Regions from separate parts of the Streptomyces hawaiiensis genome, predicted to be linked through region 2. Evidence: riboswitches for the same ligand, from Rfam matches in the RefSeq annotation. Region 2 holds a riboswitch; the other holds the start of a gene.

Region 1 (8,147 bases), 4.6 Mb from region 2:
CACCGATCGCGACCATCGTCCTGGTCGTCGTCACGCTGGCCGGCGCCCTGCCCGTCTACCGCCGGGTGGCCGAGGAGAGCCCCCACGGCGAGGGCTCGATCGCCATGCTGGAAAGGCTGCTCTCCTTCTGGCAGGGCAAGTTGTTCGTGCTGACCCTGCTGGGTTTCGCCGCCACCGACTTCCTCATCACCATCACCCTGTCGGCCGCCGACGCCTCCACCCACCTCGTGGAGAACCCGCATCTGACCGGCGTCCTGCACGACCGGCAGATGCTGATCACGCTGGTGCTGGTGGCCCTGCTCGGCGCGGTGTTCCTCAAGGGCTTCATGGAGGCGATCGGCGTCGCGGTCGCCCTCGTCGGTGCCTACCTCGCGCTGAACGTGGTCGTGGTGGTCGTCGGCCTCTACCACGTCATCACGGCGGGTCATGTGGTCACCGACTGGTCGAGCGCCCTCACCACCCAGCACAGCAACGTCTTCGCCATGATCGGCGTCGCGCTGCTCGTCTTCCCGAAACTGGCCCTCGGCCTCTCCGGGTTCGAGACGGGCGTCGCCGTGATGCCGCACGTCCAGGGCGACCCGGACGACACCGAGGCACGGCCGACCGGCCGCATCCGCGACACGAAGAAGCTGCTCACCACCGCCGCGCTGATCATGAGCGTCTTCCTGATCACCACCAGCTTCATCACCACCCTCCTCATCCCGGAGAGGGAGTTCGAGGCGGGCGGCCAGGCCAACGGCCGCGCGCTCGCGTACCTGGCGCACGACTACCTGGGCAACACCTTCGGCACCGTCTACGACGTCTCGACGATCGCCATCCTCTGGTTCGCCGGCGCCTCCGCGATGGCCGGACTGCTCAACCTGATGCCGCGCTATCTGCCCCGCTACGGCATGGCCCCCCACTGGGCCCGCGCCGTGCGGCCCATGGTCATCGTCTTCACCCTGATCGCCTTCCTGGTCACGTGGATCTTCGACGCCGACGTCAACGCCCAGGGCGGTGCCTACGCCACCGGTGTGCTGGTCCTCATCAGCTCCGCCGCGATCGCGGTGACCATCGCCGCCCGCAAGGCCCGGCAGCGGAACTGGACCGTCGCCTTCGCGGTGATCTCCGCGGTGTTCCTCTACACGACCGTGCTCAACGTCATCGAGCGCCCGGACGGCGTGAAGATCGGCGCCTGCTTCATCGCCGGCATCATCCTGGTCTCCCTGCTGTCACGGCTGGCCCGGGCGTTCGAGCTCCGCGTGACCGGCGTGACGCTGGACGACATGGCGCAGCGTTTCGTCCGGGACATGGCCAGCCGCCGGATGCGGTTCATCGCCAACGAACCCGACCGGCGCGACATCGCCGAGTACCGCGACAAGATCGACCAGATCCGGCACGACAACGACGTGCCCGACCAGGAGGACTTCGTCTTCGTCGAGGTGACGGTCACCGACCCGTCCGAGTTCGAGGCGGGCCTGACCGTACGCGGCGAGGTGCTGCACGGGCGCTACCGCGTCCTGACCCTGGAGTCGTCCTCCATCCCCAACGCCCTGGCCGCGCTTTTGCTGCACGCCCGCGACTCGACGGGCTGCACCCCGCACATCTACTTCGAGTGGACCGAGGGCGGACCCTTCGCCAACTTCCTGCGCTTCTTCCTGTTCGGCCAGGGCGAGGTCGCGCCGGTGACCCGCGAGGTCCTGCGTGAGGCGGAGCCCGACCGGAAGCGGCGGCCGAAGGTGCACGTGGGCTGAGTCAGGCCGTCGCGCTCCGCCGGCCGAAACCCCTGCGCGGCGGGCGCACCACGATCTGCCCGTAGTGGATCTCACCCGTGATCCGTACCCGCAGCAGTACAGGGGCCTCGACCGGCCGGCGCGCCTTGATCTCGGAGTAGTTCATCACCAGGCCGCCGGTGTCCACGACGACGCCCGGCCGGGTCATCACCTTCAGGGCACCGGCGTGCAGGTCCAGGTCGACGTCCAGGGTGTCGTGTGTGATCACCGCGTCGGTGAAGTCGAGTGTCACCTCGCCCCACGCCGAACGGATCTCCAGCCGCCGCGGCACCACCCAGCCGTCGCCCCGCCGGGTCGAGGCCCCCTCCTGCCGGATCCGGACGACTTCCTCGGCCTCGACGGGTGCCCCTCCGGCCGCCGCGGGCAGATCCGCCGTCAGCACCACGAGTTCGCCCACCGTACGGGCCGACAGGGCGGCCTCCAGCCGCTCGTCGAGCTCCTCCAGAGTGAGCCGACCGTCGCCCGCGGCGACGCGCAGCACATCCACGGTCCGGTCCCGGTCCGCGTGCGACGCCCTCACCTCGGGCGATCCGCCGGTCCGCGCGATCTCCGCCGTCATCACTCCACCCCGATCCCCCCGGGCACGGCACCCGGCCACCAGTCGAGACTAACGCTATATCGCGTTATACCCAACGGCCAACCCCGCATCCGCTGTTCCCCTCCCGCACGCCTATCGTGACCGGCATGCAGTCCTACACGATCGGCCAGGCAGCACGGCTGCTCGGCGTGAGCCCGGACACCGCCCGCCGCTGGGCGGACGCGGGCCGCGTCACGACCCACCGCGACGAGGCCGGACGACGGCTCATCGACGGACGGGACCTGGCCGCGTTCTCGGTCGAACTCGCCCGGTCCGGCGCCGCCGAGGAGGACGCCCCGTACACCTCGGCCCGCAACGCCTTCCCCGGCATCGTCACCGCGATCAAACTCGGCGACGTCGCCGCCCAGGTGGAGATCCAGGCGGGCCCGCACCGGCTCGTCTCCCTGCTCACCCGCGAGGCGGTGGAGGAACTCGGCCTGGAGGTCGGCATGGAGGCGACGGCCCGCGTGAAGTCGACGAACGTCCACATCGACCGCGTCTGAACAGTCCAGCGACGCAGACGCAGGCATACCGGGCCAGAAGCACCCACCGGGCTACGGTGCACCCATGAGCCTGAGTATCCGCAACCAGCTCCCCGGCACCGTCACGGCCGTCACCCCGGGCGAGGCCATGGCGACGGTCAGGGTCCGCCTCACCGGCGGCCAGGACCTCACCGCGGCGATCACCCGCGAGGCCGCGGAAGACCTCCGTCTCACTCCGGGCACCCCAGTGCGCGCCCTGTTGAAGTCGACGGAGGTCTCCCTGGCCACCGCGCCCATCGAGGGCCTGTCGATCCGCAACCAGCTCCCCGGTACGGTCACGGACATCGCGGCCGGCGACGCGATGGCGTCCGTCCGCGTCACGGTCGAGGGCGGCGAACTGACCGCCGCGATCACCAGGGACGCGGCGGAAGACCTCGCCCTGTCACCCGGGATCCCCGTCATCGCCCTGATCAAGGCGACCGAGGTGTCACTCGCCACCACATGACGCGGCGGTGAACGACGAAAGGGGCCCCGCAACCGCGGAGCCCCTCCCTGTGACCGGTCGGCCGGTCAGTCCTCGTACGCGTCCAGCGGCGGGCAGGAGCACACCAGGTTCCGGTCGCCGAAGGCCTGGTCGATGCGGCGCACCGGCGGCCAGTACTTGTCGGCGGTCGACACCCCGGCCGGGAAGACGGCCTCCTCACGGCTGTAGGCGTGCTCCCACGTCCCGGCGAGCGCGCCGGCGGTGTGCGGGGCACCGCGCAGCGGGTTGTCGTCCGCGGGCCACTCGCCGGAGCCGACCTTCTCGATCTCCGCGCGAATGGCGATCATCGCCTCGCAGAACCGGTCCAGCTCGGCCAGGTCCTCCGACTCGGTCGGCTCGATCATCAGCGTCCCTGCCACCGGGAACGACATGGTCGGCGCGTGGAAGCCGTAGTCGATCAGCCGCTTGGAGACGTCGTCGACGCTCACGCCGGTCGCCTTGGTCAGGGGCCGCAGGTCGATGATGCACTCGTGCGCGACGAGCCCGCCGGGACCGGTGTAGAGCACCGGGTAGTGCGGCTCCAGCCGCTTGGCGATGTAGTTGGCGCTGAGCACGGCCACCTGCGTGGCCCGCTTCAGCCCCTCGCCGCCCATCAGCCGGACGTACGCCCACGAGATCGGCAAAATGCCGGCGGAGCCCCACGGCGCCGCGGAGAGTGGCCCGACACCCGTCTCCGGTCCCGCGTCGGGCTGCAACGGGTGGTTCGGCAGATAGGGGGCGAGGTGCTCGCGCACCGCGACCGGGCCGACGCCGGGACCGCCGCCGCCGTGCGGGATGCAGAAGGTCTTGTGCAGGTTCAGGTGCGAGACGTCCCCGCCGAAGTGCCCCGGCTTGGCGAGCCCGACGAGCGCGTTGAGGTTCGCCCCGTCGACGTAGACCTGGCCACCGGCCTCGTGCACCTGGGCGCAGATGTCGGCGACGTGCTCCTCGAACACGCCATGCGTGGAGGGGTACGTGATCATCAGCACGGCCAGCTCGTCGCGGTACTGCTCGATCTTCGCCCGCAGGTCCTCGACGTCGATCTCGCCGTCCTCGGCGGTCTTCACGACGACGACCTTCATGCCCGCCATCACCGCGCTGGCGGCGTTGGTGCCGTGCGCGGACGACGGGATCAGGCATACCGTGCGCTGCTTGTCCCCGTTGGCCCGGTGGTACCCGCGAACGGCGAGCAGACCGGCCAGCTCGCCCTGCGAGCCGGCGTTCGGCTGGAGGGACACCTTGTCGTAGCCGGTGACCTCGGCGAGCCGGTCCTCCAGCTCGTGGATGAGGGTGAGGTAGCCCGCGGCCTGCCCGGCGGGCGCGAAGGGGTGCATCTGCCCGAACTCGGGCCAGGTGACCGGCTCCATCTCGGTGGTCGCGTTGAGCTTCATGGTGCAGGAGCCCAGCGGGATCATGCCCCGGTCGAGCGCGTAGTCGCGGTCGGCCAGCCGGCGCAGGTAGCGCAGCATGGCGGTCTCGGAGCGGTGCTGATGGAAGACGGGGTGCGTCAGGTAGTCGTCGGTCCGCAGCAGCGCGCCCGGAAGCCCGTCCTCCGTGGCCGTGTCCAGCGCCTCGACGACGCCCTCGACCCCGAAGGCGGCCCAGACGGCCCGCAGCTGAGCGCGCGTCGTGGTCTCGTCGCAGGCGATCGAGACGTGGTCGGCGTCCACGGGCCACAGGTTGACCCCGTTGTCCCGCGCGGCGGCCACGACCTCGGCGGCCCGGCCCTCGACGCGCACGGTCAGAGTGTCGAAGTAGGCGCCGTGCACGACCTCGACACCGCCGCCCTCGAGCCCGGCGGCGAGGACCGTGGCGTACCGGTGGGTGCGCCGCGCGATGCCCTTCAGGCCCTGCGGGCCGTGGTAGACGGCGTACATGCCGGCCATGACCGCGAGGAGCACCTGCGCGGTGCAGATGTTGCTGGTGGCCTTCTCCCGGCGGATGTGCTGCTCACGCGTCTGCAGCGCCAGCCGGTACGCCTTGTTCCCGTCGGCGTCCACGGACACGCCGACGAGCCGCCCGGGCAGGCTGCGCGCCATCTTGTCCTGGACCGCCATATAGCCGGCGTGCGGTCCGCCGAAGCCCATGGGCACGCCGAAGCGCTGCGTCGTCCCGACGGCGATGTCCGCGCCGAGCTCACCGGGCGACTTCAGCAGCGTCAGCGCCAGCAGGTCGGCGGCGACGGTGACGAGTGCCCCGAGCCCGTGCGCCTGGTCGATGACCGGCTTGATGTCCCGCACCGCACCGGAGGCGCCCGGGTACTGGATCAGCACACCGTTGATCTCGCGCCCGGCGACCTCGGCGGGGATGCCATCGCCGAGGTCGGCGACGACGACCTCGACCCCCGTCGGCTCGGCCCGGGTCCGGATCACGGCGATGGTCTGCGGCAGCGCGTCCGCGTCGACCAGGAACAGACCCTTCTTATTCTTGCCCAGACGCCGCGACAGCGCCATGGCCTCGGCGGCCGCGGTGCCCTCGTCGAGCAGGGAGGCGCCGGAGGTCGGCAGTCCGGTCAGGTCGGCGACCATCGTCTGGAAGTTGAGCAGCGCCTCGAGCCGGCCCTGCGAGATCTCCGGCTGGTACGGCGTGTAGGCCGTGTACCAGGACGGGTTCTCCATGACGTTGCGCATCACGACCGGCGGGGTGAACGTGCCGTAGTAGCCGAGGCCGATCATGGAACCGAGGACCTGGTTGCGGTCGGCCAGCGAGCGCAGCTCGGCGATCACCTCGGCCTCGCTGCGGGCGCCCGGCAGGTCCAGTGCCTCGGCGCTCGCGATCACGGCCGGGACCGCGGCGGCGGTGAGCTCGTCGAGTGAGCCGTAGCCGACGTGTGCGAGCATCTTGGCGCAGGCCTCGTGGTCGGGGCCGATATGGCGCTGCTCGAAGGGGACAGCCTCTTCGAGCTCGGAGAGCGGAGTGCGGTGGGCGGTCATTACGGAGGCCTCCTGGTCGACACGACCTTCGAGGGGCACCACGGCGCGGGTACCCGGACGGCCTCCCCCTCTGTCATCTCAACCTGAGAGCTTCACCGGATCGCCCGAAGGCCTCCGGCTTTCACCGTCGGTGAGAGCGGAAGCCGTCGACACCCGCCCTGCTTTCCAGAGTGACCTCGTCCGTGCGGTACGTGAGCCTGAGAGATTCCGGGGAGGATTTGCTCCTTCGGCGCCTCCATGACGTCTGGAGGACTCTCCCGCACGGTGTCAACAGCCGCTGCCAGCGTACCAGCGGGGTCAACGCACGAACCTTCGAGTGGCCGCATCCCCGCTTGTACCGTTTTGTAGTGTTTACGGATGAGGTGCGACCATGTGGAGGGCCCGTGCGAACCGATATCGATCCGCGCAACCTGATCGGCCGCAAGGCGTTCGACCGCAACGGGACCAGGATCGGCACGATCGACGAGGTCTACCTCGACGACGCCACCGGCGAGCCGGAATGGGCGGCCATACGCACCGGCCTGTTCAGCAGGGACGCCTTCGTCCCCCTGGAGCCCAGCGAACTGATCGAGGGCTCCCTCCACGTCCCCTTCGACCGCGCCCTGATCAAGGACGCCCCCGACTTCGGCGTGGGCCGCCACCTCTCCCCCGAGCAGGAACTGCAGCTCTATCACCACTACGGCCTCGACGTCGCCGCCCCGCCCCCGCTGCCGGACCACGACTTCGGCAAGCTGGCGGGCACCGACGAGACGGCCTGAGACCCTGCCCCGGGCACTCCGTCTCCCTCTTCGGGCCCTCGTAACACCAACGGCAGCGGGTCGGCCGCCTCCAGATCCGGATCGTCGACCCGGAAGGTCCGCACGCGCCCGGGCTCCGAGGAGGGCGTCTCGAACCGTACGGTGACCCGCCCCAGGCCGCTGCCCTGCACCCATCCGTGCCCGAACTCGGCATGGCGCACGTCGTGCCCGGCGGGCCACCGCCGCTCGGCCAGTGACGGCTGCTCCTCGGCCGGCGCCGGGGCGTGCTCCTCGACGGGGCCCTCCGCGACCGCCCGCTCCCCCGCCGCCTGTGCGAACAGGTCTTCCTGCGTGTAGTCGGCGAGCCCGCTGACCCCCACCCCGAGCAGCCGCACCCCGCCCGTCGTGTCCACCGAGTCCAGCAGTCTGCCCGCCGCCTCACGGATCACGGCGGGATCGTCCGTCGGCCCGCGCAGCGTCTCGGACCGGGTGAGCGTCGAGAAGTCGTAGCGCCGCACCTTCAGCACGATGGTCCGCCCGGACAGGCCGGCCCCGCGCAGCCGCCGCACGCACCGCTCGGCGAGCCGCTGCACCTCCAGCCCGACCCGCGTCCGGTCGTGGATGTCGACGTCGTAGGTGTCCTCGACCGACACCGACTTCGTCTCGCGCTCCGCCACCACGGGCCGGTCGTCCCGCGCCAGCGCCATGGCGTAGAGACCGTGCCCGTGCGCCTTCCCCAGCAGCCGGACCAGCTCGTCCTCGCCCGCCTCGGCGATCTCCTCGACCGTGGTGATCCCGGCCCGCCGCAGATGGTCGCCCGTCGCCGGCCCCACCCCCGGCAGGATCCGCACCGACATCGGCCCGAGCATCGCCCGCTCGCTCCCCGGCTCGATGACCACCAGCCCGTCGGGCTTGGCCTCCTCCGAGGCGATCTTCGCGAGCATCTTGGACGCGGCGAGCCCCACCGACCCCGTGAGGCCCGTGACAGCCCGGATGTCCGCGCGCAGCTTCACCCCGGCCAGCCGTGCCGACCGCTCGTCCCAGGCCACTCCCCCGGCCTCCAGGTCCACGAACGCCTCGTCGAGGCTCAGCGGTTCCACCAGCGGCGACAGCGCACGCAGCA
Region 2 (8,147 bases):
CCCGCGGCGTTCTCCTCGTTGACCGCCATGGCGTAGAGGGTGATCCACTCCATGGACAGGGCCAGCGGGTCGCCTTCGGAGCGCAGCTTGCGCGCGGTGTTCGCGGCCCGGCGGCGCACTTTGAGACCGCCCGGCAGGATGCCCTCCTGGGACAGGCCGCGCGCCACGCAGTCCCGCATCACCTGCCAGATCTCCAGCAGGCCTTCGCGGATCTCCTCCTCGCTGCGCCAGGCCCGCTCGTTCTCCAGCATCAGCGCGGAGATGGACAGGCCCGTCTCCTCGGTCAGGCGCAGCAGCTCGTCACCCGTGCGGAAGGGGTGCTTCAGGACGGTGTCGTCGAGTTTGATGCGGTCCGCCCCGACCGCGTCCTCGTCGACGACGAACCCGCCGCCGACCGAGTAGTACGTCTTCGTCAGCAGCTCCGTGCCCGAGGCGTCGTACGCCCACAGCGTCATGCCGTTCGCGTGGTACGGCAGGGCCTTGCGGCGGTGCAGGACCATGTCGTCGTCGAAGGAGAACGCGACCTCGTGCTCGCCGAGCAGGTTCAGCCGGCCGCCGGTTTTGATCGCCTCCACCCGCTCGTCGGCGCTCGCGACGTCCACCGTGCGGGGCGAGTCGCCCTCCAGGCCGAGCAGCACCGCCTTGGGCGTGCCGTGGCCGTGCCCGGTCGCGCCGAGCGAGCCGTACAGCTCCGCGCGGACCTGTGCCGTCGGGGCCAGCAGCTCCTCGTTGCGCAGCCGCCGGGCGAACATCCGGGCCGCCCGCATCGGGCCGACGGTGTGGGAGCTGGACGGGCCGATGCCGATCGAGAACAGGTCGAAGACCGAGATGGCCACGGGGGAACTCCTGACTACGGGGGTGGTGCAGAGGGGGTGGGTGCCGCGCCCGCTTGTGGCCGGCGCGGCACCCGAAAGGTTTCTTCGTTACTTGTTCACACCCGGGTACAGCGGGTGCTTGTCGGCCAGGGCCTTCACCCGGGCCTTGAGGGCCTGCACGTCGTAGGACGGCTTCAGCGCCTCGGCGATGACGTCCGCGACCTCCGCGAAGTCCTCGGTTTCGAAGCCCCGGGTCGCCAGAGCCGGGGTGCCGATCCGCAGACCGGACGTCACCATCGGCGGACGCGGGTCGTCCGGGATCGCGTTCCGGTTGACCGTGATGCCCACCTCGTGGAGGCGGTCCTCGGCCTGCTGGCCGTCCAGCTCCGAGTGGCGCAGGTCGACCAGGACGAGGTGCACGTCCGTGCCGCCGGACAGGACGTCCACGCCCACGGCCCGGACGTCGTCCTTCACCAGACGCTCGGCCAGGATGCGGGCACCCTCCAGCGTACGGCGCTGGCGCTCCTTGAAGTCCTGCGAGGCGGCGACCTTGAAGGCGACCGCCTTGGCGGCGATCACATGCTCCAGCGGACCGCCCTGCTGACCGGGGAAGACGGCGGAGTTGATCTTCTTGGCCAGTTCGGCCGTGGAGAGGATCACACCGCCGCGCGGGCCGCCCAGCGTCTTGTGGGTCGTGGTGGTGACCACGTGCGCGTGCGGCACCGGGTTCGGGTGCAGCCCGGCCGCCACGAGACCCGCGAAGTGGGCCATGTCGACCATCAGGTACGCACCGGCCTCGTCCGCGATCCGGCGGAACTCCGCGAAGTCCAGCTGCCGCGGGTACGCCGACCAGCCGGCGACGATCAGCTTCGGCTTGGACTCCTTCGCCAGCCGCTCCACCTCGGCCATGTCGACCCGGCCGTCCTCGCCCACGTGGTAGGCGACGACGTCGTAGAGCTTGCCGGAGAAGTTGATCTTCATGCCGTGGGTCAGGTGCCCGCCGTGGGCGAGGTTCAGACCCATGATGGTGTCGCCCGGCTTGAGCAGCGCGAACATCGCGGCCGCGTTGGCCTGGGCGCCCGAGTGCGGCTGCACGTTGGCGTGCTCGGCGCCGAACAGCTCCTTGACGCGGTCGATCGCGATCTGCTCGACCACGTCGACGTGCTCGCAGCCGCCGTAGTAGCGGCGGCCCGGGTAGCCCTCGGCGTACTTGTTGGTGAGGACCGAGCCCTGCGCCTCCATGACCGCGACCGGCGCGAAGTTCTCCGAGGCGATCATCTCGAGCGTGGACTGCTGACGGTGCAGCTCGGCGTCGACCGCGGCGGCGACCGCCGGGTCGAGCTCGTGCAGGGGTGTGTTCAGGACGGACATACGGCTACGACTCCTCAGCCCGCGGAGAACGCGGTGTACTCGTCGGCGGAGAGCAGGTCGCCCGGCTCGTCCGTGATCCGCACCTTGAACAGCCAGCCGCCCTCGAAGGGGGCCGAGTTCACCAGCGACGGGTCGTTCACGACGTCCTCGTTGACCTCGGTGACCTCACCGGAGACGGGGGAGTACAGGTCGGACACCGACTTGGTCGACTCCAGCTCGCCGCAGGTCTCGCCGGCGGACACGGAGTCACCGACCTCGGGAAGCTGGACGAACACGACATCGCCGAGCGCGTTGGCCGCGTGCTCCGTGATGCCGACCGTCGAGACGCCGTCCTCGGCGGCCGACAGCCACTCGTGCTCCTTGCTGTAGCGCAGCTCTTTGGGGTTGCTCATGGCCTGGATTCTCCTGTACGCGCGGGAGTGCTGTGGAAGGGGGGACTGCTGGTGAGCTGGGACGACGGGCACGGGGCCGCTGCCGCGGCCCTTTGGCCAGTGTCTACTTCTGGCGCTTGTAGAACGGCAGCGCCACGACCTCGTACGGCTCGTGACTGCCCCGGATGTCCACGCCCACTCCGGTCGTGCCGGGCGCGGCGTGCGCGGCGTCGACGTACGCCATCGCGATCGGCTTGCCGAGGGTGGGGGAGGGGGCGCCGGAGGTGACCTCGCCGATCACCTCGCCGCCGACGACGACCGCGTACCCGGCGCGCGGGACCCGGCGGCCCTCGGCGACCAGGCCGACGAGCACACGCGGCGGCTGGGCCTCGGCGCGGGCGGCGGCCTCGCGCAGGGCCTCGCGCCCCACGAAGTCACCCTCCTTCTCGAACTTCACCACCCGGCCGAGCCCGGCGTCGAAGGGCGTGAGGGAGGTGCTCAGCTCGTGCCCGTACAGCGGCATGCCCGCCTCCAGGCGCAGCGTGTCGCGGCAGGACAGGCCGCACGGGGCCAGCCCGGCGCCCTCGCCGGCCTTGGTCAGGGCCTGCCACAGCTCCACCGCGTGCTCGGGCTTCACGAACAGCTCGAAGCCGTCCTCGCCGGTGTAGCCGGTCCGGGCGATCAGGGCCGGGACGCCCGCGACCGTGCCGGGCAGCCCGGCGTAGTACTTCAGGCCGTCCAGGTCGGCGTCGGTCAGGGACTTCAGGATCCCCGGCGACCGCGGACCCTGTACGGCGATCAGCGCGTAGGCGTCCCGGTCGTCGCGCACCTCGGCGTCGAAGCCGGCGGCGCGCTCGGTCAGCGCGTCCAGGACCACCTGGGCGTTGGAGGCGTTGGCGACGACCAGGTATTCGGAAGAAGCGGCCTCGGTCTCGCCCAGCCGGTAGACGATCAGGTCGTCCAGGATGCCGCCGTCGGCCCGGCAGATCATGGTGTAGCGGGCGCGGCCCGGCTTCACACCGCCGATGTTGCCCACCAGGGCGAAGTCGAGGAGGGCGGCGGCCTGCGGGCCGGTGACGGTGATCTCCCCCATGTGGGAGAGGTCGAAGAGCCCGGCCTTCGTGCGCACGGCGGTGTGCTCGTCGCGCTCGGAGCCGTAGCGCAGGGGCATGTCCCAGCCGGCGAAGTCGGTCATCGTCGCGCCGAGCGAACGATGCAGGGCATCGAGCGCGGTGTGACGGAGTTCTCCTGTACTGCTCACGGTCGGTCGTCTCCCAAGGCAATGACGGGCGAGGTCGTTCCTCCCCATCTGTCATCGGAACCTGAGAGGTTCGCCATGACCACACGGGTCCTGGCTTGCACCTTGGGTGGGGCCACGCCTCGTGTCGCACACAGGGGGCGGCCCGCTTTTCAGATGTGCCTCGCCCGCGCGGTAACGGGGCCTGAGAGATTCAAGGGAGGGACTTGCTCCTTCGGCGCCTCAGCTCTTGCGGTGCTGGGGACTCTCCCGCGCGGATTCAAACGGCCGGTATGCAGTTGGCGCGCACATCATTGCACGCATCCTTCCGGCGCGGCAGGGGGACCTTTCCAGGGAGTGCACGAGTCCCGCCCGCCGGACACGGCGACCTGTAGCAGCCCTGTTGCAGGACAAGCACGTAAATGAGAGGCCTGCGGCATTACCTTCTCTTTACACTCGGCGGGGATGGGACTCCGTACCTGGCCCCAGGGGAGGACGATCACGGTGAACAGGACCACCGCGTACGCGACGACGGGCATGGCGCTGCCCGAGCAGCCGGCCGCCGCTCCGGTCCGGGCGGTCCGCGCCCCGGTGCCGGCGCCGGTCGTCCGCGATCTGCGCGACCGCGCCGGGCGCGGCCCGCACGCGCTGCTGTTCGGCCCCCGCGACCTCGTCGTGGTCACGGGCCTGCCCGGCAGCGGCAAGTCCACGCTGATGCGGCGCGCGGTACCGGACCGGCGCGTCGACTCCCAGGACACCCGTGACCGCTGGGCCCGCCGCATGCCGCGCGCCCTGCCGTACGCGCTCTACCGCCCGCTCGTCCGCCTCGCCCACTACGCCGGGCTGCGCCGTGCCCTGCGCACGGGTGAGGGCATCGTGGTGCACGACTGCGGCACGCAGGCCTGGGTCCGCCGCTGGCTCGCCCGCGAGGCCCGCCGCCGCGGCGGCACGCTCCACCTGCTCCTCCTCGACGTCACCCCCGAGCAGGCCCTGGCCGGCCAGCGCGACCGGGGCCGCGGTGTCTCGCGCTACGCGTTCCTGCGCCACCGCGCGGCCAGCACCCGCCTCCTGCGCGCGGTGGAACGCGGCGACCTCCCTTCCGGCTGCGGCTCGGCCGTCCTGGCCGACCGGGACGCGGCGAACGCGCTCCACAGAATCGGCTTCACGGGCTGAGGGGCCCCCGGGCCCGCCCCGTCGTCCACAGGCCGGCCTCCTCGCGCCCCTGAGCCGTTAGCCTTTTGAGCCACAGCAGTGGTTCCAGGCAGGCGGTAGGAAGATGGACATCCCGGCGGACTTCTCCGCGGACTTTCCGGCGCAGACGCAGACCCACCCGCACGGCGGTTGGCCCGGCAACGAGCTGGAGGAGGTGCTCTCGGCCTCCCTCAGCGCCGGACCGGCGGCCGGCGGGCGGATCGTCGAGGTGCTCGGCCGGAGCTTCGTATGGATCCCGCTGCCCAGCGGCGGCGGCCCGCACAGCGGCCCCCTCGACCTGCCCGGCATCGAGATCGACGGCCAGGCGTTCGTGCCGGTGTTCAGCTCCGAGGAGCAGTTCCGCCAGGTCGCCGGCTCCCACATGTCGTACACCATCGCGCCCGCCGTGGAGTTCGCCCGCGGCCTGCCCCCACACGCGGGCATAGCCGTCAACCCCGGTGGTGTGGTCGGCATCCCGCTCCCGCCGCCGGCCGTGGCTGAGCTGTGCCGGGCCGGCCGGACCCCGCTGGACGGTCCCGCGAGCGGCGGCCGGGTCCGCCTCTTCGAGCCCGACTGGCAGGACGACCCGGTGGACTTCCTGGCCGCCGCCTCCGCCGAGTTCGAGGCGACGGGCGTCGTCGTCACGGCCCGCCGCTGCCTCGCGGCCATCGAGACCGCCGACCCCGTGATGTTCGTGGGCGTCGAACTCTCCCAGTGGGAAGGCGACCTGCGCGCCCTCCCCTTGGACGCCCTCAGCCGTGCCGTCACCGCCGCCCCGGCTCCCTGGCCGGTCAACCTGGTGCTCCTGGACGTGACGGAGGACCCGGTGGGCAACTGGATGAGGGACAGGGTCCGGCCCTTCTACCAGCGGTAGGGCGGCGACTCAGGGGCGCGGGGCTGTGACACCATGCGGCTCCGCCGCGTGGGCGCGACAAGCCACCGACGGACCCGCCCCGTCGAGCGAGGGCAAGTCCCGAGTCGGCGCGCGGGCTTAAGCTAGGGCACGGTCGAGGCGTTGTACGAAGGGGCGGTAAAGGTGAGCGCGAGCGGCACGGCCGCGGCCGGACAGGTCGAGCACATACTGCGCCAGGTCACGCCCGGGCGTTACGACGCCTACGAGGCACTCCTGCGCGCGCTCGCGACCCCGCACACCGGCCAGATCTGGATGCTCCTGTGGCACGGCCAGGCCGGCTCCCCAGACGCCCAGTACGGAAACATGGACGTCGACGGCTATGGCTACGCCCCCTGCGTGACCTCCGCCCAGGAGCTCTCGGCCAGCGGCTGGAACCGCTCGTACGAGGTGGTCGACGGCGTCGACGTCGCCCGCGCGCTCTACCCCGACCACTTCGGCCTCTGGCTCAACCCGCACGCCCCCGGCGGCGGCGTCGGCATCCCCTGGCTCGACCTGCGCCGGATCGCCACGGGCCTGGACCGCCAGCCCGCCGGCCCCCTGCGCCTGTCCGAACCCGCCATCGAGATCCCGCAGTTCTACGCCCTGCTCGCGCAGAACGCCCACCGCACTGCGGCCGTCCGCACGCTGCGCCGCGCCTGGGTGCAGCCCGCGCTCGGGGCGCCGTACCTCGCCATCGGACTGGATGTGTACGACACCTCGCCGCCGGCCGTGGACTCCGTGCGCGCGATGATGCAGCAGTCCCTCGGTGCCGTGCCGGACGGGCTCCCCGTGTCGACCGTCGCCATGTCCGACGAGCACGACCCGGTCGCCCTGTGGCTGCGGGCGAAGGCCCGCCCCTTCTACGACCGCGAGGCGCACGCCACCGCCCCCGTCCAGGCCCCGGCCTCCGGCTACGGATACCCTCCGGCCCAGGGCCGGTACTGATCGGCTGGAAGCAGCCTCCCGGAGCCCCTCCCGCGCCACTCCGCGAACGCGAGAATCGCTCAGCTCTCCGCGCGTAGATAGAGGCGGAATGCGTCTCTGTGTCCTAAAATTCCCCTATTCCAGCGCGTCCGACCCCCGTTACCCGCTGTCCGGATAACGGAACCTCGCAGACAGCATCACGTTTACGCATCCTTTCACCGCCAAGTCTGGCAACAGATCGCCAAAGCGTTGAAGACTCCCCGCAAGACACGGGCCGGGTCGGTCTCGTGTACGAGACAAACAAAACCGCTACAGCGGCAGCCAGGGGCTCGGCGATCGCCGGGTCGAGAGGGGTCAATCGCACCGTGACCGCACCGATCGAGACCACCGGGGCGGAAGCCGGAGCACAGCCCGAGGCCGTGCTCTCCGGGGTCAAGAAGAGCCAGATCGAAGGGCGCTCGCTCACCCAGATCGCCTGGATGCGCTTCAAGCGGGACAAGGTGGCGATGGCGGGAGGCGTCGTCGTCATCCTGCTCGTGCTGATGGCGGTGTTCTCCAAGCCGATCCAGTGGATCTTCAACCTCGATCCGAACAAGTTCAACCAGGACCTCATCGACCCGGCGCTGCTCGCCCCCAAGGGCGGCTGGGGAGGCATGAGTTGGGACCACCCGCTCGGTGTGGACCCCCAGTACGGCCGCGACATGCTCGCCCGCATCATCGACGGCTCCTGGGTCTCCCTCCTGGTCGCGGGCGGCGCCACGCTGTTGTCCGTGTGCATCGGCACCGTGCTCGGTGTCGTCGCCGGCTACTACGGCGGCTGGATCGACAGCGTGATCAGCAGGCTCATGGACACCTTCCTGGCTTTCCCCCTGCTGCTGTTCGCCATCTCGATCTCCGCCTCGGTGCAGGACGGTTTCTTCGGCCTGGAAGGCCTGCCGCTGCGCATCTGCGTGCTGATCTTCGTGATCGGCTTCTTCAGCTGGCCGTACATCGGCCGCATCGTGCGCGCCCAGACGATGACCCTGCGCAAGCGGGAGTTCATCGAGGCCTCCACGAGCCTCGGGGCACGCGGCCCGTACATCCTGTTCCGGGAGCTTCTCCCGAACCTCGTCGCACCGATCCTCGTCTACTCGACGCTGATCATCCCGACGAACATCCTGTTCGAGGCCGCACTGAGCTTCCTCGGTGTCGGTATCGCTCCGCCGCAGGCCTCCTGGGGCGGCATGCTCAGCAACGCTGTGGACCTCTACACGGCTGATCCGCAGTACATGTTCGTGCCCGGACTGGCGATCTTCATCACCGTCCTGGCCTTCAACCTGCTGGGTGACGGGCTGCGTGACGCCCTC

What was found. A riboswitch is a leader RNA that binds a small molecule or an ion and turns the genes downstream of it on or off. The one in region 2 is predicted to bind glycine.
Region 1: it holds a riboswitch for glycine, as region 2 does, so the genes downstream of both, gcvP (aminomethyl-transferring glycine dehydrogenase) here and gcvT (glycine cleavage system aminomethyltransferase GcvT) in region 2, are expected to answer to the same signal.

What each region holds. Positions count from the first base shown of each region.
Region 1 covers NZ_CP021978.1:1,513,071-1,521,217, forward strand. Annotated here, with positions in the region: gene CEB94_RS07015 (APC family permease) at 1-1,733, shown strand, start outside; gene CEB94_RS07020 (DUF1707 SHOCT-like domain-containing protein) at 1,735-2,331, opposite strand; gene CEB94_RS07025 (TOBE domain-containing protein) at 2,457-2,852, shown strand; gene CEB94_RS07030 (TOBE domain-containing protein) at 2,917-3,336, shown strand; gene gcvP (aminomethyl-transferring glycine dehydrogenase) at 3,402-6,287, opposite strand; glycine riboswitch at 6,463-6,557, opposite strand; gene CEB94_RS07040 (PRC-barrel domain-containing protein) at 6,671-7,045, shown strand; gene CEB94_RS07045 (DNA polymerase IV) at 6,964-8,147, opposite strand, start outside.
Region 2 covers NZ_CP021978.1:6,073,387-6,081,533, forward strand. Annotated here, with positions in the region: gene CEB94_RS28185 (L-serine ammonia-lyase) at 1-836, opposite strand, end outside; gene glyA (serine hydroxymethyltransferase) at 924-2,186, opposite strand; gene gcvH (glycine cleavage system protein GcvH) at 2,201-2,578, opposite strand; gene gcvT (glycine cleavage system aminomethyltransferase GcvT) at 2,682-3,818, opposite strand; glycine riboswitch at 3,857-3,977, opposite strand; glycine riboswitch at 3,978-4,077, opposite strand; gene CEB94_RS28205 (AAA family ATPase) at 4,299-4,967, shown strand; gene CEB94_RS28210 (enhanced serine sensitivity protein SseB) at 5,071-5,859, shown strand; gene CEB94_RS28215 (enhanced serine sensitivity protein SseB C-terminal domain-containing protein) at 6,022-6,822, shown strand; gene CEB94_RS28220 (ABC transporter permease) at 7,167-8,147, shown strand, end outside.